4 regions of the Brachybacterium horti genome follow, and region 4 is predicted to be linked to each of the others. Evidence: riboswitches for the same ligand, from Rfam matches in the RefSeq annotation. Region 4 holds a riboswitch; each other region holds the start of a gene.
What was found. Region 4 has a riboswitch for thiamine pyrophosphate ahead of ACYVAP_RS10360 (ECF transporter S component). Riboswitches for the same ligand answer to the same signal wherever they lie in the genome.
Positions count from the first base shown of each region.

Region 1: another riboswitch for thiamine pyrophosphate. It lies ahead of thiM (hydroxyethylthiazole kinase); the one in region 4 lies ahead of ACYVAP_RS10360 (ECF transporter S component).
Region 2: another riboswitch for thiamine pyrophosphate. It lies ahead of ACYVAP_RS01435 (MFS transporter); the one in region 4 lies ahead of ACYVAP_RS10360 (ECF transporter S component).
Region 3: another riboswitch for thiamine pyrophosphate. It lies ahead of thiC (phosphomethylpyrimidine synthase ThiC); the one in region 4 lies ahead of ACYVAP_RS10360 (ECF transporter S component).

Region 1 covers NZ_BAAHAM010000003.1:42,458-46,659, forward strand. The annotation lists gene ACYVAP_RS09605 (GntR family transcriptional regulator) at 1-47, shown strand, start outside; gene ACYVAP_RS09610 (MFS transporter) at 44-1,240, shown strand; TPP riboswitch at 1,321-1,415, shown strand; gene thiM (hydroxyethylthiazole kinase) at 1,406-2,224, shown strand; gene thiE (thiamine phosphate synthase) at 2,221-2,889, shown strand; gene ACYVAP_RS09625 (bifunctional hydroxymethylpyrimidine kinase/phosphomethylpyrimidine kinase) at 2,886-4,202, shown strand, end outside.
Region 2 covers NZ_BAAHAM010000001.1:286,653-290,854, forward strand. The annotation lists gene ACYVAP_RS01425 (GNAT family N-acetyltransferase) at 157-624, opposite strand; gene ACYVAP_RS01430 (hypothetical protein) at 667-942, shown strand; gene ACYVAP_RS01435 (MFS transporter) at 1,053-2,465, opposite strand; TPP riboswitch at 2,448-2,540, opposite strand; gene ACYVAP_RS01440 (hypothetical protein) at 2,695-3,321, opposite strand; gene ACYVAP_RS01445 (hypothetical protein) at 3,470-3,952, opposite strand; gene ACYVAP_RS01450 (alpha/beta fold hydrolase) at 4,053-4,202, shown strand, end outside.
Region 3 covers NZ_BAAHAM010000004.1:197,442-201,643, forward strand. The annotation lists gene ACYVAP_RS13775 (glycine betaine ABC transporter substrate-binding protein) at 1-706, shown strand, start outside; gene ACYVAP_RS13780 (hypothetical protein) at 725-1,258, opposite strand; TPP riboswitch at 1,444-1,553, shown strand; gene thiC (phosphomethylpyrimidine synthase ThiC) at 1,553-3,304, shown strand; gene ACYVAP_RS13790 (MFS transporter) at 3,374-4,202, shown strand, end outside.
Region 4 covers NZ_BAAHAM010000003.1:204,151-208,352, reverse strand. The annotation lists gene ACYVAP_RS10365 (ATP-binding cassette domain-containing protein) at 1-1,498, opposite strand, end outside; gene ACYVAP_RS10360 (ECF transporter S component) at 1,509-2,099, opposite strand; TPP riboswitch at 2,157-2,261, opposite strand; gene ACYVAP_RS10355 (hypothetical protein) at 2,276-2,848, opposite strand; gene ACYVAP_RS10350 (M13 family metallopeptidase) at 2,868-4,202, opposite strand, start outside.

The sequences.
Region 1 (4,202 bases), 160 kb from region 4:
GCGCCCACGTCGAGGACGCCTACGAGCTCGACGGGGGCGCACGATGAGCCGCACCGCGATCCGCGCCCCCTGGAGGCTCGTGGTCCCCGCGACCTTCCTGCTCGCCTGGGGCGGCAACCACTTCACCCCGCTCCTGCACGTCTACGAGTCCGTCGGCCACTACGCCGCCTGGCAGGCGAACCTCCTGCTGGGCACCTACGTCGCCGGGCTCGCCCCCGGCCTGCTCGTCGCGGCCGCGCTCTCCGACCGCCACGGCCGCCGCCCCGTGATGCTCGTGGGCATGGCCGCGACCGTGCTCGGCAGCGCGCTGCTCGCCGCGAGCCCCCACGTCTTCGCGCTGCTGTGCCTGGGCCGGGTGCTCGCCGGTCTCGGAGTGGGCGCGGCCATGTCCGTCGGCACGGCCTGGATGAAGGAGCTCTCCGCGCCGCCGTACGAGATCGGCGCCCCGGCCGTCGCCGGCGCCCGCCGCCCGTCCCTCACCCTCACCCTCGGCTTCGCGCTCGGCGCCGGGGCGAGCGGCCTGCTCGCCCAGTTCGCCCCGCTCCCCGAGGTCCTCCCCTATCTCGTGCACGGCGGCCTCTCCCTGCTCGCGACCCCGCTGCTCCTGCTCGCCCCGGAGACCCGTCACGTCGAGCGGCCTGCCGCCGGTCACTGGTGGCAGGACCTCCGCGTGCCCGCCGCCGGGCACCGCCGCTTCACCCGCGCCGTGGTCCCCGCGGCGCCGTGGATCTTCGGCGCGGCCGGCGTCGCCTACGCGGTCATCCCCGCGAGCGTGCAGCGTCACCTCGGCGAGAGCGCGACGCTGTACGCGACGGCACTGACGGTGCTCACCCTCGGCACCGGGGCGGTCGTGCAGTCCTTCGTGCCGCGGCTGGACCGCCTCACCGGCGGCCGCTCCCTGCCCGTTGGCCAGGCGGCCATGTGCGTCGGTCTGGTGCTCGCGGTGATCGCCACGGCGATCGGCAGCCCGGTCCTCGGCATCCTCGTGGCGATGGTGCTCGGCGCCGCCTACGGCACCCTCGTCGTCGCCGGGCTGCTGCAGGTGCAGGGCATCGCGACGGCGGAGGACCTCGCCGGGCTCACCGGCGTCTACTACGCCCTCGCCTACCTCGGGTTCCTGCTGCCCACGATCCTCGCCGCGCTGCTGCCGCTGCTCGCCTATCCCGCCTCGCTCTCGATGCTCGTGGTGCTCTGCGCGCTGTGCCTGCTCCTCGTGCGGCGCGGCCTGCGCACCGCCTGAGGCTCTCCCCTCCGGGGGCGACGTCGGCCGCCCGGCCGCGGACGCCGCCCCCGCGCGGGCGGCGATCACGTACGGTGGCCTGCAGTGACACGGGGTGCCCGAGCACCGGGCTGAGATGACACCCGTCGAACCTGATCTAGCTCGGACTAGCGAAGGGATGTCGCCATGACACTCGCGCACGCCTCTGCCCCCACCGACCCGGCCGCCCTCGCGGCCGCCCTCGAGGAGGTCCGCTCGCGGATCCCCCTCGTGCAGTGCCTGACCAACGTGGTCACCACGAACCTCGTCGCGAACGCGCTGCTCGCCGTGGGCGGCTCCCCCGCCATGGTCGCAGTGCCCGAGGAGGCCGGGATCTTCGCGGGGATCGCCGACGGCGTCCTCGTGAACCTCGGCACCGCCGGCGCCGAGCAGCGGGAGGCGATGGTCGAGGCCGTCGCCGCCGCGCGCGCCGCCGGCACCCCCTGGGTGCTGGACCCCGTCGCGGTCGGGACCCTGCCCGTGCGGACGACCCTCGCCGAGCGCCTCGTGAGCCAGCGGCCCGCGATCATCCGCGGCAACGCCTCCGAGATCCGTGCCCTCGCGGGGCTCTCCGCCGGCGGCCGCGGCGCGGACTCGATCGACTCCGCCGACGACTCCCACGAGGCGGCGACGTCCCTCGCCCGCGGCACCGGCGCCGTCGTCGCCGTCTCCGGCGCGGTGGACCTCGTGACCGACGGGGAGCGGGTGGTGCGCGTCGCCACCGGCAGCCCCCTGCTCACCAAGGTCACCGGCGCCGGCTGCGCGCTCGGCGGGATCACCGCGGCCTTCGCCGCCGTGGTCGAGGACCGCCTCGTCGCCGCGGTCGCCGCGACGACCGTGCTCACCCTCGCCGCCGAGCGCTCCGCCCGCACCGCCGAGCACCCCGGCTCCTTCGCCGTCGGGCTCCTCGACGGGCTCCACGCGCTGACCGCCCAGGACGTCCGCGACCAGGCGAAGGTGCGATGACCACGATGAACGCCCGTCCCGCGGTCGATCTCTCCCTCTACCTCGTCGTGGACCGCCCCCAGCTCGAGCGGGCCGGCCACGACCCCGTCACCGCCGTGCGGGACGCCGTCGCCGGTGGCGTCACCGCCGTCCAGGTGCGCGACAAGCAGCTCCCCACCCGGGACACGCTCGCCTTCTGCGCGGCCCTCGCGGAGACGCTGCCCCCGTCGGTCGCGATCATCGTCGACGACCGCCTCGACGTGGTCCTCGCCGCCCGGGAGTCCGGCGTGCGCCTCACCGGGGTGCACGTCGGCCAGTCCGACCTCCCCGCGCACCTGGTGCGCCGGATCCTCGGGCCGGACGCCGTCATCGGCGTCTCCGCGCAGACCGCCGCCATGGCCCGCGAGGCCGAGGCCGCCGGTGCGGACCACCTCGGCATCGGTGCCGTGCACGGCACCACCACGAAGGCGGACGCCCCCGCCGTGATCGGGGTCGAGGGCGTCGCCGCCGTCGCCGCCGCGACCGCCCTGCCCGCCGTCGCGATCGGCGGGATCAGCGCCGCGGACCTGCCCGCCCTGCGCCGCGGGGGGCTCGACGGCGCGGCCGTCGTCTCCGCGATCTGCTCCTCCCCCTCCCCCTTCGACGCGGCGGCGGAGCTGCGCCGCGCCTGGGAGGACGCCCGATGAGCCGCCCCGTCCCCCGCGTCCTCAGCATCGCCGGCACCGACCCCACCGGCGGCGCCGGCATCCAGGCGGATCTCAAGTCGATCGCCGCGAACGGCGGCTACGGCATGGCCGCGACGACCGCGCTCGTCGCCCAGAACACCCGCGGCGTGCGCGAGGTCCACGTGCCGCCGCCCGCCTTCCTCGACGCGCAGCTCCGGGCGGTGAGCGAGGACGTCACGATCGACGCCGTGAAGATCGGCATGCTCTTCGACGGCACGATCATCGACACGGTCACCGCCTGGCTGGACGACGTGCGACCCCCGGTGGTGGTGCTCGACCCGGTCATGGTCGCCGCGAGCGGAGACCGCCTGCTCGACGACTCCGCCGAGCAGGCGCTGCGGGACATGCTCCGCCATGCGCACCTCGTCACCCCGAACCTCCCCGAGCTCGCCGTGCTCGCCGAGCAGCCCGAGGCGAGCACCTGGGAGCAGGCCCTCGCCCAGGCGCAGGAGCTCGCCGCCCGCCACGCGGTGCTCGTGCTCGCCAAGGGCGGTCATCTGAGCGGGCCGGACTCCCCCGACGCCCTCGTCGGCCCCGAGGGGGTGCTCGCCGAGCTGCCCGGAGCGCGGATCGCGACGCGGAACACGCACGGCACCGGCTGCTCGCTCTCCTCCGCGATCGCGACCCTCCGCGGCCGCGGCGAGGACTGGGCCGGCGCCGTGCGCGGGGCGAAGGTCTGGCTCGCGGGCGCGATCGCCGCCGCGGACTCCCTCGAGGTGGGGCGCGGCAGCGGGCCGGTCTCCCACTTCGCGGCGCTGTGGGAGGCGGCCGGCACCCATGCCCCGGCCGCGGCGACGATCGCCGAGGAGTGGTGGGAGGCGGCCGCCGAGCTGCGCACGCAGATCGACGCGCTGCCCGTGGTGCGCGGCCTCGCCGACGGCAGCCTCCCCCGCCCCGCGTTCCACCGCTACCTCGCCCAGGACGCGCTTTACCTCCGGGAGTACTCGCGGGCCCTCGCCGCCGCGTCGACCCTCGCGCCCTCCGCCGGGGAGCAGGTCTTTTGGGCCGGGGCCGCCCAGGGCGCGATCGCCGCGGAGACCGAGCTGCACGCGGGCCACCTGGGCCCCGAGGAGCTCTTCGCGGCCCAGCCCGATGCGACCACCCGCGCCTACGTGGACCACCTCCTGGCCCTCGCGGCACGCGGCCGCTACGAGGAGCTCGCGGCGGCCCTGCTCCCCTGCTTCTGGATCTACGACGACGTGGGCGCCAGGCTCTCGCGCGCCGGGACGGCGGGGCATCCCTACGGGGACTGGCTCGCGACCTACGGCGACCCG
Region 2 (4,202 bases), on a different contig from region 4:
CGCGAACGATGTGCCGAGCACTAGGTTCGCAGACTTTTGCCCCGGATGCGAGCATGATTCCCCGATTGTTCATCGAAGGAGACCGATCGCTCGGTCCCGACCGTTCGGAAGCGACCGATCCGAACAGAGTGGCGGCGCACGCCTGCGACGGCCAGCTCAGGCGTTTCCGAGGCCCTTGACGAGCGTCTCCGAGGTCTCGGTGGCCGTCCGCCCAACGCCCCCGTCGTCCACGTACTCGTAGGAGACGGTCTCGAGCTGGCCGGTCCCACGGTAGCCGCGTCGCTCGTAGAGCCGTCGGGCGCGCGGGTTGTCCAGCCCCACGGCGCAGGCGATCCGTCCGCGGGGCCGCGCGAGCTCCTCGGCCGCCTCCATCAGCCGGCTGCCGACGCCTCGGCCCCGTGCCGCCGCATCGACGCTGAGGTTCTTGAGCAGAGGGAGCTCCCCCTCGTCCACCTCACAGGAGCCGACGGGGACCTCACCGCTCCAGGCGATGAGGAAGGTGCTCTCCCCTCGCCCCTGGCGCGCCGCCGCATGGCGGGCGAAGCCCCGTCCCGGCGGCTCGCGCGCCGCGAGCAGCGCGACGTCGGCCGGGGTGCAGCGACTGATCTGGACCGGGATCTCCATCCGTCCATCATCCCGGAGGTGTGCCCGTCGTACGGTGCCGTCATGGCGCTTCCATCTCGGGACTCCGATCGCGACTTCAGCGCGTACAACGCCGCGCAGGCCGGGCGCCCGCCACGCCCGCTGGCCCGGCGAGCGCTGGCCGCGCTCCGCGAGCGGGTGCCTGCGCCGCGGCGACCGTTCGCCATCGACCTCGGCTGCGGCGCCGGGATCGAGTCCCGGTTCCTCCCGGAGAACGGGTGCGAGGTGCTGGCGATCGACAGGGATCCGAGCGTGCGCCCCGTGCTCGACGCGCTCGCACAGACGCTGCCGAAGCGATGACCCGCGATCTCGACGTGATCGAGATCGTCGAGGAGGAGCGGGACGGCGGCTCCTTCTCCGGGCCGAAGCACTGGAACACCTACCAGGTCATCGCCCGCCGCTGAGCGCCGTCACCGCTCCTCGGCGAGCGCGACCGCGTCGAGGTCCCCGTCGAGGTCCGCGGGCGCGAGGCGCGGGCCGAGCCGGGCGCCGAGGATCAGCAGCGCCGCCCCGAGCACCATGAGCAGCAGCACCGAGCCGCGGGGGCCGGTGATCCCGGCGAGCAGCGGCAGGTAGAAGGGGTACAGGGCCGGCAGCACGAGGGAGAGGCTGTAGGCGGAGCCGTACCCGGTGGAGCGCACGACCGTGGGAAACCGCTCGGAGAGGTACGCGGAGACCGGGCCGTAGGCGGCGACGGTCACCACCTGCAGCAGCGCCGCGCAGAGCGCCGCCCGGGCGAGGCTCCCGGAGCCGACGGCCGCCCACCACAGGGGTGGCCCGAGGAGCAGGGCGGCGATCCCCCAGAGCGTGAGCAGTCGGCGCCGGCCGACCACCGTGGAGAGGTGCCCGGCGAGCGCCATCGCGAGCGCCTGGGCGACGGAGGCGATGCCCATGGCGAGCGCGACCTCGGTGGCGGCGAGGGCGCCGCCCTCCCCGAGCCGCGCGGTGAGCAGCAGGACCGTCGTGTTCGTGAGCAGCCAGAGCCCCGTCATCATGACGAAGGCCTGCCGGAAGGCGCCGGACCAGCGGCCTGCGAGCACCTGCCGGACGCCGCCGCGCACCGGTGGCGTCGTCTCCGTGCCCGGCGCGTCCCCGTCCGGCCCGGCGCGGCGGGTGATCGGCGCGTCGACGACGTGCGAGCGGTAGTACAGCAGCATCCCCAGCGAGAGCAGCGCGCCGACGACGAACAGCAGTCGCCAGCCCCAGACGGCGTACTCCTCCGGACCGAGGACCAGCAGCAGCGTGGCGGTCGCGAAGGCGATCGCTCCCTGCGCCCACGGCGCCATCGAGAGGATCAGGCCGCTCATGAGGCCGCGGCGGCGCGGCGGCGACCACTCCATGGCGAGCGGGATCGCGGCGGAGTACTCCCCGGCGACGAAGATGCCGCCCAGGAAGCGCAGACCGAGGATCAGCGCGATCGTGCCCGCGCCCAGCAGCTCGTGCGTGGGCATCGCGGCGATCAGCAGCGCGCACCCGGCGGTGCCGGCGATCGCGACCTGCGTGGTGCGGGTGCGGCCCAGGCGGTCGGAGATCCGGCCGAAGACGACCCCGCCGACGGGCCGGCCGAGCATCATCGCGATGACGACGATCGCGCCGGTCGCCGCCGCGACCCCGGGGCCCGCGACCGTGGCCAGCGCCGGGGTGAGCGCGGTGAGCGGCAGGAACACGTGGACGTTGTCGATGAAGTTCCCGACCACGCCGGCGCGGAGCGCGGCACGCCCCGAGGGCGGCAGACGGTCCGGCGGGCCGACGGGGCCGGGGTGCTCGACCTCGTCGATGGTGGGTGCATCGGTCGCGGGCAGGCGCGAGCGCATGGCGGACATCCCTTCGTCAGTACGAGCTGCATCAGGTTCCACGGGTGTGATCTCAGCGCCGGCGGCGCACCCCGTGTCCGCGATCGAGTATCCCAGGCGCGGGTCGCGCCGGGTCGACGTGTCCACGGAGATCTGAGGTCAGGGCCACGGAACCAGGGGGACGCCGTGCAGCCGGCGCCCGGTTGCCCTGGACGCCGACCACGGGCGAGTGCCTGACGCCTGCCTGCCCTGAACGGCGTCAGCAGAGCCGCGGGCCCTCAGCGCACTCCATCGCCCCAGCAATGAAAGCCTTCTCCTCCGCCGCCGTCGCCGGTCGCCCCGGCAGTTCCCGGAACCACTCCTGGCGCAGCGTGCTGACCAGCTTCTCCCCCGGCTTCCACCAGAATCCCGACAGCCGATGGAACAGGAACGCCTCCGCCCGCTCCTTGATGACGCGAACCTTGATCCCGTTCTCCAGATACGCGACGGCTGCGGCGACTGCCTCCCCCGCATTGCCGTAGTCCAGGATCTCCCATCCCGTGTACTCCCACGGGCCGATGAGGATCTCCGCCTCGTCACCGTCTCGGGGCGCTGTCGAAGGGCAGGAGAGCATCCGGATGCGGATCGGCCACGTGGCGGTGGCGGGTGAGCTGATGAGGACCTCGTGTTCGGCAGTCTCGATGACATTGGACTCCGGGCCGCTGCGACGCCTGATGACCTCGGACTCGCTCAGGGGGTCGAGGGGATCCTCGCCGTCGTCGGCGAAGAGTCGGAGCTCCACGTCCGGGAGCTCGACGTCAGGCTCACCGCGCAGCGCGGAGAGGACCAGGGAGACGACGAAGACGACCAGGAGGACCGGAAGGACGATCGGGAGCATCACGATCACCGCGCCGAGCATGAGAACGGCCAGGACCGCGTCGAAAAGGCAGTTGCCGACGCGGTGTGCCCAACTCCCCATAACGACCTCCCGCTCTCCACCTCATGACGATGCAGGTCCTATGGTGGCCTGCCGCCCAGCTCCCCACTCGCCGCCCTCAGCCGATCTCGTCCGGCCAGCTCCCCGGCATCGAGCCGTCCTCGGCAGCGGGCACCATCCCGCGGTAGCCGGTGACCGTCTCCCACCGGTCTCCGCGGGCACGGAGGAACAGGTAGACCTCACCGGCGTCCTCGATCCCGGTGAGGGCGTCGCGGCTCTCCCCGCAGCTGTACGGCAACGAGAGCACCTCGATGCTCGTCCCCTCACCATCCGCCGGGGCTCCGGAGACCCACTCGGCGACCTGCACGGTCCACAGCGGCACGTCGTACAGCTCGTAGCGACCCGTCGCGGGCGGACCGTCGACCGTGCCGCGCACGACGGCATCGGACTCCGCCGCCGCGTCCTCGGGCGTCTCCAGGGAGATCCAGTCGATGCAGCTCGCGGCGGTGACCTCGTCCTCCGGGCGCGTCGCCGGGCCGTCGCAGCCGCTGAGGCCGGCCGCTCCGGCGAGCGCGGCGAGGAGGGTGCGTCGGCGGACCATGGGCCCATGGTGCACCTGCCGGGCACCGTCGAGGAGGTCCGTGACCGCATCGCAACCGTGATCGCGCACTGGCCGTGGCCTGGCTCGATAGCGTGCAGGGATGACCGCTGACGTCAACGCCTCCCCGTCCCTCGACCTCCGTGACGTGGAGGCGTTCCTGCGCGTGCCGCGGGTCTCCGCGATCGCCGCGGGCCCGGCCGGCCGGGCGGTCGCGGTGGTGCAGGAGGCCGACGAGCGCCTCTCCCGCCTG
Region 3 (4,202 bases), on a different contig from region 4:
GACCTCCGGCGACGCCGACATGACCTGGGAGTACACGGGCACCGCCTGGCTCACCTACATGGGCGAGACCGAGGGCATCCCGGACAAGCAGGAGCAGTGGGAGGCCGTGCGCGATGCCGACGTGGCCAACGGGCTCACCTGGCTGCCGCCCGCGCCGCTGAACAACACCTACGCCCTCGCCGTGCGCTCCGACGCCGTCGAGGAGCTGGGCGGCATCAGCTCCCTGAGCGAGATCGCTGACCTCCCCGTCGAGGACCGCACGATCTGCGTGGAGCCCGAGTTCAACTCCCGCGCGGACGGCTTGATCCCGCTGCTGAAGGAGTACGGCATCCCCCGCGACGCCGCCGACGGCGTCCCCGAGGAGAACATCTCGATCTACGACACGGGCGCCGTCTACACCGCGACCGCCCGCGGCTCCTGCAACTTCGGCGAGGTCTTCACGACCGACGGCCGCATCGAGAGCCTGGACCTGACGATCCTCGAGGACGACAAGGGGTACTTCCCCGCCTACAACGTCGCCCCGGTGCTCAGCACCGCGACGCTGGAGAAGCACCCCGAGCTCGCGGACGTCTTCGACCAGATCTCCCCCGCCATCACGGACGACGCCCTTCGCGCGATGAACCTGCGGGTGGACGAGGGCGGCGAGCTCCCGGCGGACGTCGCCTTCGACTTCATGGTCGAGCAGGGGTTCGTCACGCGCCCCTGAGCGGCCCCCTCCGGCAGGTCACCGCCGCACGGCCCCCGGCAGCCACCGCGACCCGAGCGCCGCGAGCCACGCCGCCGCGATCCCGATCACCGCGGCGAGCACGAGCTCGACGCCCCACAGCACGGGGCTCGGGATGCCGTGGTACATGACCGCCCACTGCGCGGGGAGGATCAGCAGGAAGCCCAGCACCAGCAGGTAGGTGAGCGGGCTGCGTCCGCGCACGATCAGCCAGCCCAGCAGCCCCACGGCCGGGCCGAGGATCGAGAGGTCCAGCATCCGCGGGAAGGGCTGCGGCAGGTCCAGGTCGCCCCGGAGGTACGGGATCACGAGGACCGTCCCGAGCAGGACGGGCACGACGACGACCGCCGCGGCGAGCGCCGCCCGCCACAGGGCGGTGGGCGCGAGGGCGAGACCTCCGGCGAGCACGAGCAGGCCGATCCCGAGCTGGAGGATGCCCTGGAGCCTCAGCAGCGAGTCGTCGTAGCCGACGAACCCGACCGGGGACCACTGCGAGAGCAGGTAGGAGCCGATCACGGTGGCGACGAGGGCCATGCCGTAGCGGGCTCCGTCCCGCCGTTCGCGACGGTCCGGAGCGCACACGGGCGCGCCGAACTGCGGCCCGTGGAAGCCGGGCCGGGGCTCGGGGAGGCCGGGCTGGGGCTGGGGCTTCGTCGCTCCTGGCGGTCCCTCCGACGGACGGCGCCGCCGGCCTTCCCGCTCCTGGGGTACGGTGCTCGCCGATCCCTCGGGTGCCCGTCGCAACGGGCTGAGATCGGACTGTCGCGGTCCGAGTACCGACCGAACCTGCCCGGGTCATGCCGGCGAAGGAAGAAGGAGAGCGACTGCATGTCCGCACGCCCTGAGAACTACCCCACCCACACCCTCGACCACCTCGAGGATCCCGAGCACGGCATCCGTGTGCCCGTCACCCGGATCACCCAGGACCCCGCCCCGAGCGGCGCGGAGAACCCGCCCGTGACCGTCTATCGCACCGCGGGCCCCGGCTGTGAGCCGGAGGAGGGCCTCGCGCCGCTGCGCGAGGACTGGATCCGCGGCCGCGGCGACGTGGAGGGCTACACGGGTCGCGGTCGGAGCCTCGAGGACGACGGCCGCAGCGCCGTGCGCCGCGGGGAGGCCAGCGCGGAGTGGCGGGGTGCGCGGCGGGAGCCGCTGCGCGGCCTCGAGGGCCGACGGGTCACCCAGATGCACTACGCCCGCCGCGGGGAGATCACCGCGGAGATGCGGTACGTGGCGCTGCGCGAGGGCTGCGACGTGGAGCTCGTGCGCAGCGAGCTCGCCGCGGGCCGCGCGATCATCCCCGCGAACGTGAACCATCCGGAGGCGGAGCCGATGATCATCGGCCGCGCGTTCCTCGTGAAGGTCAACGCGAACATCGGGAACTCGGCGGTGACCTCGTCGATCGCGGAGGAGGTCGCGAAGCTCGAGTGGGCGACCCGCTGGGGTGCGGACACCGTCATGGACCTCTCCACCGGGGAGGACATCCACACCACCCGCGAGTGGATCCTGCGCAACTCCCCCGTGCCGATCGGCACGGTCCCCATCTACCAGGCGCTTGAGAAGGTGGGCGGGGACGCGAACGCCCTGACCTGGGAGATCTTCCGGGACACGGTGATCGAGCAGTGCGAGCAGGGCGTGGACTACATGACGATCCACGCGGGCGTGCTGCTGCGCCACGTGCCGCTGACCGCGGACCGCGTGACCGGGATCGTCTCGCGCGGCGGTTCGATCCTCGCCGGCTGGTGCCTCGCCCACCATCGCGAGAACTTCCTCTACGAGCACTTCGACGAGCTCTGCGCGATCTTCGCCCGCTACGACGTCTCCTTCTCCCTGGGCGACGGACTGCGCCCGGGCTCCCTCGCGGACGCGAACGACGCCGCCCAGTTCGCGGAGCTCGACACGCTCGCGGAGCTCACGGCCCGCGCCTGGGAGCACGACGTGCAGGTCATGGTCGAGGGCCCGGGGCACGTGCCGCTGCACCTCGTGCGGGAGAACGTGGAGCGCCAGCAGGAGCTGTGCCACGGCGCCCCGTTCTACACGCTGGGCCCGCTCGTCACGGACATCGCCCCCGCGTACGACCACATCACCTCCGCGATCGGCGCCACCGAGATCGCCCAGTACGGCACGGCGATGCTCTGCTATGTCACGCCCAAGGAGCACCTGGGCCTCCCGGACCGCGACGACGTGAAGACCGGCGTGATCACGTACAAGATCGCCGCCCATGCGGCGGACGTCGCCAAGGGCCACGCCGGCGCCCGGGACCGGGACGACGCGCTCTCGAAGGCCCGTTTCGAGTTCCGCTGGCGGGACCAGTTCGGCCTGTCCCTGGACCCGCAGCTCGCGGAGGCGTACCACGACGAGACGCTCCCGGCGGAGCCCGCGAAGACGGCGCACTTCTGCTCGATGTGCGGGCCGAAGTTCTGCTCGATGCGGATCTCGCAGGACATCCGCGACACCTACGGGGACATGCCCGCCCAGGAGCGGATCGCGCTCGAGGGCATGGAGGCGAAGTCCCGGGAGTTCCGCGAGCAGGGCGGCACGGTGTACCTGCCCTCCCCATCGGTGCCCGCCCGCCCGTAGGATCGAGGGGTCCCCACCGGTGCCAGCGTCGGCAGCGATGCCCTGAACCACCCCGCGCTGGAGTCCCCGTTGAGCACCTCGACCCCCACCCTGCCGCCTGCGGCCCCCGCTCCCCTGCCCCCGGGCCGGCTGCGGCTGGTCATCCTCGCGATGGCGCTCGGCGCCTTCGCGATCGGCACCACCGAGTTCGCGTCGATGGGCCTGCTGCCGCAGATCGCCCGCTCGCTCGAGGTGAGCGTGCCGCAGGCGGGCATGCTCATCACGCTCTACGCGCTGGGCGTGGTGATCGGGGCGCCGCTCGTGACGATCGCCGCGGTGCGTGTGCCCCGGGCGAGGCTGCTGGTGGTGCTCATCGCGCTGATCGGCCTCGGGAACCTGGCCTCGGCGATCGCCCCGAGCTTCACCGTGCTCGCCCTCGCCCGCTTCGTGGCGGGGCTGCCGCACGGCGCGTTCTTCGGGGTCTCGGCGCTCGTCGCCTCGCGCCTGTCCCCGCCGGGGCGGCGCGCCCGCTCGGTGTCCCTCGTGATGCTGGGCCTGACGATCGCGACGATGCTCGGCGTGCCGGCGTCGACGGCGCTCGGGCAGTCGGTGGGCTGGCGCTCGGCGTACGTGATCGTGGTGGTGCTCGCGGCGGCGTCGACCCTCGCGATCTGGCGCCTGGTGCCGGAGCCGGAGGGCTCCACGGGCACCGGCTCGATCCGCGGGGAGCTGGGGGCGCTGCGCCGCGGCCGGGTGTGGTTCGGGCTCGGGATCGGCGCGATCGGTTTCGGCGGCATGTTCGCGGTGTACAGCTACGTGGGCGAGATCGTGCCGGGTGTGATGGGCCTCGGCGAGCGCGCCGTGCCGGTCGCGCTGTTCGTGTTCGGCGTGGGCATGACGGTGGGCAACGTGATCGCGG
Region 4 (4,202 bases):
GCACCGGGGCGAGCCGCCAGACCGCGCCGCGCACGGACCGGAGCGCGAGCGGCGCGAGCAGCACCGTGGGCAGCAGGGCGAGCAGCCCGCCCTGCAAGGTGGAGACGGCGTAGGAGCCGACCGCCGCGAGGATGCCGATCAGGCAGAGCGTCAGCGGGTTCAGGGCGTCCGCGGGCCGGCGCGCGGCGCGGGGGACGGGGAGGATCCGACGATCGGGTTCGGCGGAGGCCCCGGGGGCGGGGGGCGTTGCCCCGGCCGACGCGCTCGCCGCCGTCGGGGCGGGGGAGGGGGTGCCCTCCAGGTTGTGCCGGGACCCGGCGGCCGCGACGAGCACCGGGTCGTGGGAGGCGGCGACGACGGCGGTGCCACGGTCTCGGGCCTCCTCGAGCAGGGCGAGGACTGCCGCTCGCCGCTCGGCGTCCAGGCCCACGGTCGGCTCGTCGAGCAGCAGCACCTCGGGCCGCGCCGCGAGGGCGGCGATGATCGCGAGGCGTCGCTGCTCGCCGCCGGAGAGCCGATGCGGGTTCGCGCCGGCGAGATGGGCGAGGCCAGCGCGGTCCAGCAGCGACTGCGTATCCGCCGCGGCCGCGGGATCCGCTGCGTCGCCGAGCTCACCGCGCACGGTCGAGGCGAGGAAGAAGTGCGCCGGGTCCTGGGGGACCAGCAGCAGCGAGCCGGGCCGCCGGCCGGCCTCCGCGGCGAGGGAGCGCAGCAGGGTCGTCTTCCCCGCGCCGCTCGCCCCGGTGACGGCGGTGAGCAGGCCCGGATCGATCCGCAGCTCGGCCTCCGGGGCCGGGCCCGGGGCGGGCTCCGTCTCCTGCAGCTCGGGACGCCGGGCGAGGACCTCCGCGGGTGGGCCGTCGGCGAGCACCTGCGCGCCGGGGCCCAGCACGACGATCCGGTCGAGGTGCTCCCGCCACGGCTCCACGTGGTGGTCGGCGATGACGAGGGTCCGCCCGGCGGAGGCCTCGAGCACGGCGCGGCGCACCGCGGCCGCCGCCGCCGGATCGAGCATGCTCGTGGGCTCGTCGAGCAGCATCGCCTCGGGGTGCAGGGCGAGGGCGCCCGCGAGGGCCACCCGCTGCTGCTGCCCGCCGGAGACGGCGAGCGGGTCCCGGGAGCCGTCGACGTCGACCGCTGCGGCCTCCAGGGCGCGCCGCACCCGCTCGTGGATCTCGGGGCGGGGGAGGGCCGCGTTCTCCGGGCCGATCGCCGCGTCGCGCGCGACGGTCGCACCGACCACCGCGTGCGCGGGGTTCTGCAGCAGCAGCCCCCGCTCCCCGGGGCGGGAGGGCCCGGCGGGGGCCTGCTCGAGATCCCCGGCCTCGGGGTCGAGCAGGCCCGCCAGGGCGCGCAGCACGGTGGACTTCCCGCTCCCGCTCACCCCCGTGAGCAGCACCCTCTGCCCGGCGGGCACGCGCAGGCGCAGGCCGTCGAGAGTGGGCTCGTCGCGGCCCGTGGGGCGCCAGCGCACCCCGTCCAGGAGCAGGTCCCTCACGCAGCCGCCCTCACGAGACGGTCGTGGCGGCGGCGCGGCGCTCGCGATCCCGGTCCCGGCCCGCGGGCAGCGCGTCGAGGGCTCCCGTCGCGCCGAGGGCCCGCACGGCCGCCCAGCCGAGGGCTCCGCACAGCAGCGCACCGGAGACCAGGAAGAAGGCCAGCAGCAGAAGGGCGAAGGTCCAGCTCATCTCGGGGTAGTAGGAGAAGCGCTCCCACACCCATTCGAGCGCCGCCGCGATCACGCCGCCGAGCATCGCGACGGGCAGCGTGAAGCGGCGGTAGACGAAGAGCAGGAAGCCGATCTCGACGCCGCCGCCCTGCAGCAGGCCCGAGACGACGGTGCCCCAGCCCCACTGGCCGCCGAGGATCATCTCGAGGGTCGCGGCGACGAGCTCCGCGAGAAGCGCCGCGCCGGGCTTGCGCACGATGAGCGCGGCGAGCACGGCGGGCAGGAACCAGATGCCCGCGAGGATGCCCTCGGCGGGCTTGAAGGCCGCGGTGAGCGGCCCGATCAGCGAGTACAGGGCCCCGTAGCCCAGGAACGCGACCCCGAAGGCCGCTCCGATCGCGACGCTGACCAGCAGGTCGATCGTCCTCATGCGTGTCATTCCGACTCCTCTCCTCGTGGAAAGGGGCGTCGGGGCACCGGAGGCGCCGCGACGGATATCCCGACTCCCTCCGCCGGCATGACCCGGTTCAGGTTCGAGGGTCTGCGCATGCGCGCACTCTCAGCACCGTGCGGTGCTCCCCTGTCAGTGGATGACCGCGGGCCAGTCTACCGCCGCGCGCGGATCGCCTGGTCGATCGCCTCCGCGGTGGACCGCGGGTCCGTGGGGGAGAACAGGTAGTGGGTGCCGCCGCGACCGATGATCTCGACCTGGGTGCCCGGCCGGGTCACGAGCAGGCGGTAGGTCGCCTGCGTCTCGGCCAGGGTGAGGGTGCGGCGCGAGCCGACGGCGGTGAGCTGCTCCGGGGCGGGGGTCAGCGCGCGGCCGCGACGCCAGCCGTAGCCGCCCACGGTGACGCCCACGACCGTGGCGTCCAGCTCGCGCAGCTGCACGCCGCGGAAGTCCTCGACGGGCCAGGTGGCCTGCGGCCAGAACCCGCCGAGGCTCACGGTCACCCCGCGGCCGTCGACCAGGATGCGCGTCGCATGGTGCATCCACGTCCACACGGCGAGCAGCGCGAAGAGCACGGCCGCGGCGACCAGCAGCGGCGGCGGGACGGTCGCCCGCACGAGCGCGAGCACCAGCAGCACGACCCCGGAGGCGGCGGTGAGCGCGATCCGCGTCCAGCCCACGGCCGAGGGCCGGGTCGTGTCGGTGTACGAGGGCGCCTCGGGCCTCATGCCCGCCCCGCGTGCGCGCTCACCAGATGCGGACGCGCTCGGCGGGCGCCCGGTACATGCCGTCGCCCTCGCGCACGTCGAACGCCTCGTGGAAGGCGTCGAGGTGGCTCACCACCGTGTTGCAGCGGAACTCCATCGGCGCATGGGGGTCGATCGCGAGCCGGCGGATCGCCTCCTGCGGCCGGGTCAGCCCGCGCCACACGGTCGCCCAGGACCAGAACACGCGCTGCAGGCCGGTGAGGCCGTCGAGCTCGGGGGATCCCTCGCCCGCCGTCGCGAGGTAGGCCTTCACCGCGATCGTGAGACCGCCGAGGTCGCCGATGTTCTCGCCGACGGTGAGGGCGCCGTTGACGTGGTGGGCGTCGTCGAGGTCCCGGGGCGAGAGCGCCGAGTACTGCTCGATGAGGGCCGCGGTGCGCTCGTCGAAGGCGGCGCGGTCCTCCTCGGTCCACCAGGTGACGAGGTTGCCGTGGCCGTCGAACTTCGAGCCCTGGTCGTCGAAGCCGTGGCCGATCTCGTGGCCGATCACGGCGCCGATCCCGCCGAAGTTCACGGCGTCGTCGGCCTCCGCGTCGAAGAACGGCGGCTGCAGGATCGCGGCGGGGAAGACGATCTCGTTGCGACCGGGGTTGTAGTAGGCGTTGACCGTCTGCGGGGTCATGTGCCACTCGGTCTCGTCGACCTCGCCGCCCACCTTCGCGTACTCGAACCCGGCGTCGAAGCGGCGCGAGGCGCGCACGGTCGCGACGAGGTCGCCCTCGACGATCTCGAGGCCCTCGTAGTCCCGCCAGGTCTCCGGGTAGCCGATCTTCGGGACGAACAGGGAGAGCTTCTCGAGCGCCTTCGCGCGGGTCTCCTCGGTCATCCAGTCCAGGCCCTCGATCGAGACGCGGTACGCCTCGAGCAGCGCGGCGACCAGACGCTCCATGTGCGCCTTGTGCTCCGGCGGGAAGTGGCGGGAGACGTACTCGCGGCCCACCTCGAAGCCGACGGCGCCCTCGACGAAGCCGACGCCGCGCTTCCAGCGCTCACGCAGCTCCTCCGCGCCCGAGAGCACGGTGCCGAAGAAGGCGAAGTTCGCGTCGACGAGCGCCGCGGGGAGATAGGGGGCGTAGGCGGAGACGGTGTGCACGGCCATCCAGGCGCGCAGCACCGCGAGGTCCTCGGCCGCGAGCAGCTCGGCGGCCGCGGAGACGAACTCGGGCTGTCCCACGGAGACCACGTCGAAGGTCCCCGCGGGGGCGCCGGTCCCCTCGACGAAGGCGTCCCACGGGAAGGCGGGGGCGAGCTCCGCACGCTGCGCGGCGGTCATCGGGTTGTCGGACTTCTCGCGGTCGCGCACACGGACGACGTC